DNA from 2 places in the Amycolatopsis roodepoortensis genome. Region 2 is predicted to be linked to the other one. Evidence: predicted binding sites of a transcription regulator. Region 2 holds the regulator's gene; the other holds the start of a gene.

Region 1 (3,405 bases), 930 kb from region 2:
TGACGCCACGCCCCGGCCAATCTCGTGAAGTTCCCGGCGGACCCGTGAGTAGGGGCTTGAATAGCCCTATGAATAGCCACGCCATCGCCGCCGGGCACGCCGAGCGGCTCGCCACCGTGGACGCCCTGCTCCCCGAAATGCCTGCACTGGAGCCTGCGGAGGGCTCCGTGTCACTCTCCGCGACGGATGGCGACTCGGCCGCCGCCGGATTGTCGGTACGGACCGAGGCGGGTCCCGATTCCGTTGACTCTCCGTGGCGGGCCCTCGTCGAGCATCGCCTCGAAGCGCGGCTCACCGGTCCCCGCCCGGAAGCGGCCCTTGACGCATTACTCACCCGATGGGATGAACATCTGAAGACCGTGGCCCCACCTGGGGATGTCGAGACCGCGGCGACCGTCGTGCGGCCGAGCCGGGACTCCCCCGGCTCGGCCGAATTGCTGCGCCGCGGCTTCGCGCCGGTGCTGGTGATCGCGGTCCGCCCGGCCGACCGGCTCGCCGCGACGGGGCCGCCCGCCACGCCCGGGGTGCACATCCGGCCCGCCGAAGCGGATGATCTCGAAACCGCCGTCGGACTCGAACTGGAATTGCAGCGCTATGACGCGCAGTTCGGTTCTGTCACTTTGCGCGAGGGCGCGGAGGAAACGATCAGGGCGGAGCTGTCGAAACACGTCGGCCGCGAAAATCCGACGTTGTGGATCGCCGAACTGTACGGACGGCCGCTGGGCATGGTCCGGGTGCAGTTCCCCGGCGAGACGGGGTGGATCGACGGCCGGGTCGCGGCCGAGCGCGTCGGCTACCTGTCTTCGCTGGCGGTGGCCGAACCGGCGCGGTCGAGCGGGGTGGGGACGGCGCTCGCCGCGCACGCGCACCAGGTCTTCGACGAATGCGGCACCGAAGCCGTGCTGCTGCACCACGCGCTGGCCAACCCGCGCTCGACGCCGTTCTGGTACGCGCAGGGCTACCGGCCGCTCTGGACGTACTGGCAGCGGCGACCGGCGGTGCCCTGATCCCGATAGGCTCGTTTTCGTGAAGAAGGACGAGGACGCGGCCCCGGTGGCGCCGACCGGGGTCGACACCGAGAAGCCGTCCGCGGCGAGGATCTACGACTGGTTCCTCGGCGGGACCCACAACTGGGCGGTCGACCGTGAGTTCGCCCGGGCGCTGGAGAAGCAGTGGCGATGGGTCAAACCAGGCGCGCGGCACAACCGCGAGTTCATGAACCGGGTCGTGCGCGCGGCGCTGGACGCCGGGATCCGGCAGTTCATCGATCTGGGCTCCGGTGTCCCGACCGCCGGGAACGTGCACGAGATCGTCCAGGAGGAACTGGAGCCGGGCGATACGGCGAAGGTCGTGTACGTCGACTACGAGCCGGTGGCGGTGGCGCACGCGGAGCTGATCCTCGAACGGCACGAGGCGACCGAGTGGGCCGGGATCATCCAGGCGGACATGCGGCGGCCGAAGGACGTCCTGCGGCATCCGGAGACGCTGCGGCTGATCGATTTCGACCAGCCGGTGTGCCTGATGATGATGGCCGTCCTGCATTTCGCCGGACCGCACGACGATCCGCCCGCGCTGGTCGCGGCGTACCGGAACGCGCTGGCGCCGGGCAGCTGGCTGGGGTTGTCGCATATGAGCTTCGGCGGCCAGACGGGCGAGGACGCGGACGGGCTGCACTGGATGGTCGAGCAGTACCGGAAGACGAGCAATCCGGTGTGGATGCGGGACCGCGAAGAGATCGAGCCGCTCTTCGGGGACTGGCCGCTGCTGGAGCCCGGCGTCGTCCACCTGCCCGACTGGCGACCGGTGCGGGAGCTGCGGCGGGACGAGGAAGGTGCCCGGCCGTTCGCGTGGTGCGGGGTCGCCGTCCACCCCTGACATCCGACCTATCGCCGCAACGCGTCGCGTTTAGCCCGCTAAACGCGACGTGTTGGGCGTTTGAGGTCGGAGGGGAGGGTGATCGCTGACGGCGAACGCGCGGAGGAAACAAACGGGTCGATCGGAGAGTTGAGCTAGACAGACTCAACTAACCGAGGAGTGCACAGATGACCGACAACCGCCTCCTGCCCGTCCTCCCGCTCGATGACGACGTCGTGCTGCCGGGCATGATCGTCCCGCTCGACCTCGCCGACACGGAGACGCGCGCCGCGGTGGAGTCCGCCCAGGCCAACACGCCTGCCCAGGCTTCCTTCCCGGGGATCCGGTCCAGCGCCGCCACCAAGGCCGAAGTGCTGATCGTCCCCCGCGTCCACGGCGAATACGCCGAACTCGGCACCATCGCGACCGTCGAGCGCATCGGGCGCGTGCCCGGCGGCAAGACCGCGGTGCTGCTGCGCGGCACGCGTCGCGCCGTCGTCGGCCGCATCGCCGACGGCCCCGGCGCCGCCCGCTGGGTGCACGCCGAGGTCGCCACCGAGACCAGCGACGACAACGCCGCGAAACTCGCGTCGGAGTACAAGTCCGTCGTCATCGCGATCCTCCAACAGCGTGGCGGCTGGCAGATGATCGACGCCGTCCAGGAGGTCGAAGACCCGTCCGCGGTCGCCGACCTCGCGGGCAACTCGTCCTATCTCAAGACCGAGCAGAAGCTCGAACTGCTGACCACGCTCGACGTCTCCACCCGGCTGGAGAAGGCGCTCGAATGGAGCCGCGAGCAGCTGGCCGAGCTCGAAGTGACCGACACCATCCGCAAGGACGTCCAGGAGGGCATGGAGAAGCAGCAGAAGGAGTTCCTGCTGCGCCGCCAGCTCGAAGCGATCCGCAAGGAGCTGGGCGAACTCGACGGCACGGCCAACGACGACGACTACCGCGCCCGCGTCGAGGCCGCCGAACTGCCGGACGCGGTCAAGAAGGCCGCACTGTCCGAAGTGGACAAACTGGAGCGGACCTCCGACCAGTCCCCCGAGGGCGGCTGGATCCGCACGTGGCTGGACACCGTCCTCGAACTGCCGTGGAACGAGCGCACCACCGACGTCCACGACATCGCCGCCGCGCGTGACATCCTCGACGCCGACCACGCCGGTCTCGACGACGTGAAGGAACGCATCATCGAGTACCTGGCCGTGCGCAAGCGTCGCGCGGAGTCCGGGCTCGGCCCGGTCGGCGGCCGTCGTTCGGGCGCGGTGCTGGCGCTCGCCGGCCCTCCCGGGGTCGGCAAGACGTCGCTCGGCGAGTCCGTGGCGAAGGCGATGGGCCGCAAGTTCGTCCGCGTGGCGCTCGGCGGCATCCGCGACGAGGCCGAGATCCGTGGTCACCGCCGCACGTACGTCGGCGCGCTGCCCGGCCGGATCGTCCGAGCCATCAAGGAAGCGGGCTCGATGAACCCGGTCGTGCTGCTCGACGAGATCGACAAGGTCGGCGCCGACTACCGCGGCGACCCGACGGCCGCGCTGCTGGAGGTGCTGGACC
Region 2 (3,405 bases):
GCGCCTGGAAGGACCGTGACGTGTACGTCGCCGGGTCGCCGTCGATGATCCGGGCGACGATCGCGAAACTGCTCGCCGCGGGCACGGATCTGGCGCGGATCAAGTACGACCCCTTCACCCTGGACTGAGCCGGTGCGCCGTTCGTATTAGGCCGATCGGCTGTTCCACCTGGGCTCGACGCAGCAGTAGGTCAGTGAATCATTGACCGCGGTCACCGGCGGATTTATGGTCTAGACCACATTGCTCCCCCTCACGGGAACACCGTCGTTCCATCCCCCAGGAGCCGGCATGACCGTCAAACGCAAGCTCGTGGCAGCCGCCGCCGGTGCGATCCTCGCCCCGATCGCCATCGTCGCCATCCCCCAGGTGGCCAGCGCCCACGGCTACGTGCTGTCCCCGCCAAGCCGCCAGGCGAACTGCGCCCAGGGCAAGGTCTCCGGCTGCGGCGCGATCGTCTACGAACCGCAGAGCGTCGAAGGTCCGAAGGGGCTCCGCAGCTGCAACGGCGGCCTTCCCGGATTCGCCGAGCTCAACGACGAATCGAAGCCGTGGCCCGCCGCGTCGGTCGGCAACAGCGTGACCTTCAACTGGAAGTTCACCGCCTACCACCGGACCACGAACTACGAGTACTACATCGGCGGCACCAAGATCGCCGACATCAGCGGGAACAACTCCGCGCCGAAGGACCCGACGTCGCACACGGTGAGCCTGGCCGGCTTCAGCGGTCGCCAGAAGGTGCTCGCCATCTGGAACATCGCGGACACACCGATGGCCTTCTACAGCTGCATCGACCTGCAGATCGGCGGCGGCAACCCGCCCACGACGTCGAACCCGCCGACGACCAGCAACCCGCCGACCACGTCGAACCCGCCCACCAGCACCACCAACCCGCCCGCCGGCGGCACCTGGGCGGCCGGGACGTCCTACACGGTCGGCAGCACGGTGACCTACGGCGGCGCCACCTACCGGTGCCAGATGGCGCATACGGCGATCCAAGGCTGGGAACCGCCGAACACGCCCGCGCTGTGGACGCGCCAGTGAAGCTGGCCCTCGTTCTCGTCGCCGGTCTCGTGGCCCTCGCGGGCTGCGGGTCCGGCGACGGCTCACCGACCAACGCCGGCGCCCCGATCTCCCCGGTCCCCCAGTCGGCGGCGGCGTCCGCGCAGTACAACGACGCCGACGTGATGTTCCTGCAGATGATGATCGCCCACAACGACCAGGGCGTGGAGATCGTCAAGCTGGTGAAGACCAAGCAGGGGCAGAAGCAGGAGCTGACGAATCTCGCGGCCGCCATCGAGGCGACGCAGCAGACCGAGACCACCGACATGCGGAACTGGCTGAAGGCCTGGGGCAAACCCGAGACGGGCTCGGCGGATCCGCACGCGCACCACCATCACGGCGGCGACGGGCTCACCGACAAGGGACTGCTCGAAGCACTGTCCAAAAAGGATGGTGCGGAGTTCAGCCTCGACTTCGCCGACATCTTCGTCGCGCACCAGCACAACGGGGTCGCGCTGGCGAGGACCGAACTGAAGGACGGCAAGAACCCGGAGGCGAAGGCGCTGGCCCAGCGGATCATGGACTCGCGCACCGGCGAGGTCCAGCAGATCCGGACCCTGGTGCCCGGCCAATGACGCGTTTAGTCCTCTGAAGGCGTTCGTGAGAGGCAAAAGCGACTGTGTCGCGAAAGCCACTTTCGGGACATCAGACGTCGCGAAAGTGGCTTTCGCGACACGTCTCGGGCGCGAGGTTCACGAACAGGGGCAGGTCGGCTGCATAGCGCAAGCCCCTCGGGCAGCGGCCACCAGGTCCGACCGCTCACCGCCACCGACGTTGCAAAAGCCACTTTCGCAACGTTGAAGGTTGCGAAAGTGGCTTTCGCAACCTGCCACCTTGCCTCGCCCCCGCATTCAGAGGACTAATTGCGTTTCTTGGGCTTCCAGACCACGAGGGCCGTCTGCTGCCGCAGCGGGACGAGGTCCTTGCGGTAGGAGGCGTGCACGGCCGCGGCGGTCTGTTCGGCGGCGACGTACGCCGCCGTGAGCTCGTCGGTCAGTTCGGCGATCCGTGCGCGCAGCGCGTCGACCTGGTTCTCCAGCTCGATGATCCGCTTGATGCCCGCGAGGTTGACACCGTCCTCTTGGGACAGTCGCTGCACTTCGCGCAGCAACGCGATGTCCCGCATCGAGTAACGGCGTCCACCACCGGACGTCCGGCCCGGCGACACGAGACCCTGGCGGTCGTAGGACCGCAGGGTCTGCGCGTGCAGGCCGGAAAGCTGCGCCGCCACCGAAATGACGAACACGGGGGTGTCCTCGTCCGCACCGTGCGGCAGCCCGCCGAACATCGTGCTCACCTGCCTTCGAGAAGTTCGGTGATCTCCGGTCGCGGATCGTGATCGGCCATGGCCTCCGCGTAGGCCTCCAGCGCTTCACGGGCCTTGTCGTCCAGTTTGGCCGGGATGGCCGCCTGCAGGGTGACCAGCAGATCGCCCTGCGAGCCGTCGCGTTTCGCGATCCCCTTGCCGCGCACCCGGAGCACGCGGCCGCTCGCCGTGCCCTGCGGCACCTTCAGTGAGACCTTGCCCTCCAGCGTCGGCACGGTGATCGTGCCGCCGAGGGCCAGTTCCGAGAAGGACACCGGCACGGTGATCGTCAGGTCGAGATCCTTGCGCCCGAACACCGCGTGCGGAGCGACGTGCACGCGGACGTACAGATCGCCCGGCTGCGCGCCGCCACGGCCCGGCTCGCCCTGACCAGCCAGCCGGATCCGCTGGTCGTCGGCGACGCCCGGCGGGATCCGCACGGTCAGCGTGCGGGTGCGGGTGCTGATGCCCTCGCCCGCGCATTCCGGGCAGGGATCGTCGATGATCGTGCCGCGGCCGCGGCAGTCACGGCACGGCTCCGAGAACGCGAACGCGCCCTGGCTCCGGCTGACCAGCCCGCTGCCCTGGCAGGTCGCGCACGTCCTCGGGGAGGTCCCCGGCTTCGCACCGTTCCCGCCGCAGGTGGAACAGGTCGCCGGGCTCGACAGCCGCAGCGGCAGGGTCGCGCCCTTGACCGCCTCGGCGAAGTCGATCCGGACGTCGGTCTCCACGTCCGAGCCGCGCTGCGGCCGGTTCGCGGTGGCACCGGCGGCGGCGCCTCGGCGGCCGAAGAGCCCGCCGAGGATGTCACCGAGACCGCCGAACCCGCCCTGCTGCTGACCCGCCTGGCCGAAGATGTCGCCGACGTCGAATCCGCCGCCACCGCCGGCCCCCGGGAAGCCGAAGCCGCCGGGACCGCCGGAGCCGAAGAGGCGGCGGGCCTCGTCGTACTCCTTGCGCTTGGACGCGTCGGAAAGAACGCCGTACGCTTCGGAGACCGCCTTGAACTTCTTCTCGGCCTCCACGTTGCCCGCGTTGGC

Evidence for each region. Region 2 encodes HspR, which represses chaperone genes until heat shock. Its sites were predicted from a motif close to ANNTTGAGTNNNNNNNACTCAANNT; they were not measured.
Region 1: a site for HspR is predicted at 2,002-2,026, ahead of lon (endopeptidase La). Genes of this name have one in related genera too.

What each region holds. Positions count from the first base shown of each region.
Region 1 covers NZ_CP102415.1:4,217,634-4,221,038, forward strand. The annotation lists gene NQK81_RS19780 (GNAT family N-acetyltransferase) at 69-1,007, shown strand; gene NQK81_RS19785 (SAM-dependent methyltransferase) at 1,027-1,875, shown strand; gene lon (endopeptidase La) at 2,043-3,405, shown strand, end outside.
Region 2 covers NZ_CP102415.1:5,151,123-5,154,527, forward strand. The annotation lists gene NQK81_RS24510 (globin domain-containing protein) at 1-128, shown strand, start outside; gene NQK81_RS24515 (lytic polysaccharide monooxygenase) at 289-1,041, shown strand; gene NQK81_RS24520 (DUF305 domain-containing protein) at 1,038-1,634, shown strand; gene NQK81_RS24525 (heat shock protein transcriptional repressor HspR) at 1,919-2,347, opposite strand; gene dnaJ (molecular chaperone DnaJ) at 2,353-3,405, opposite strand, start outside.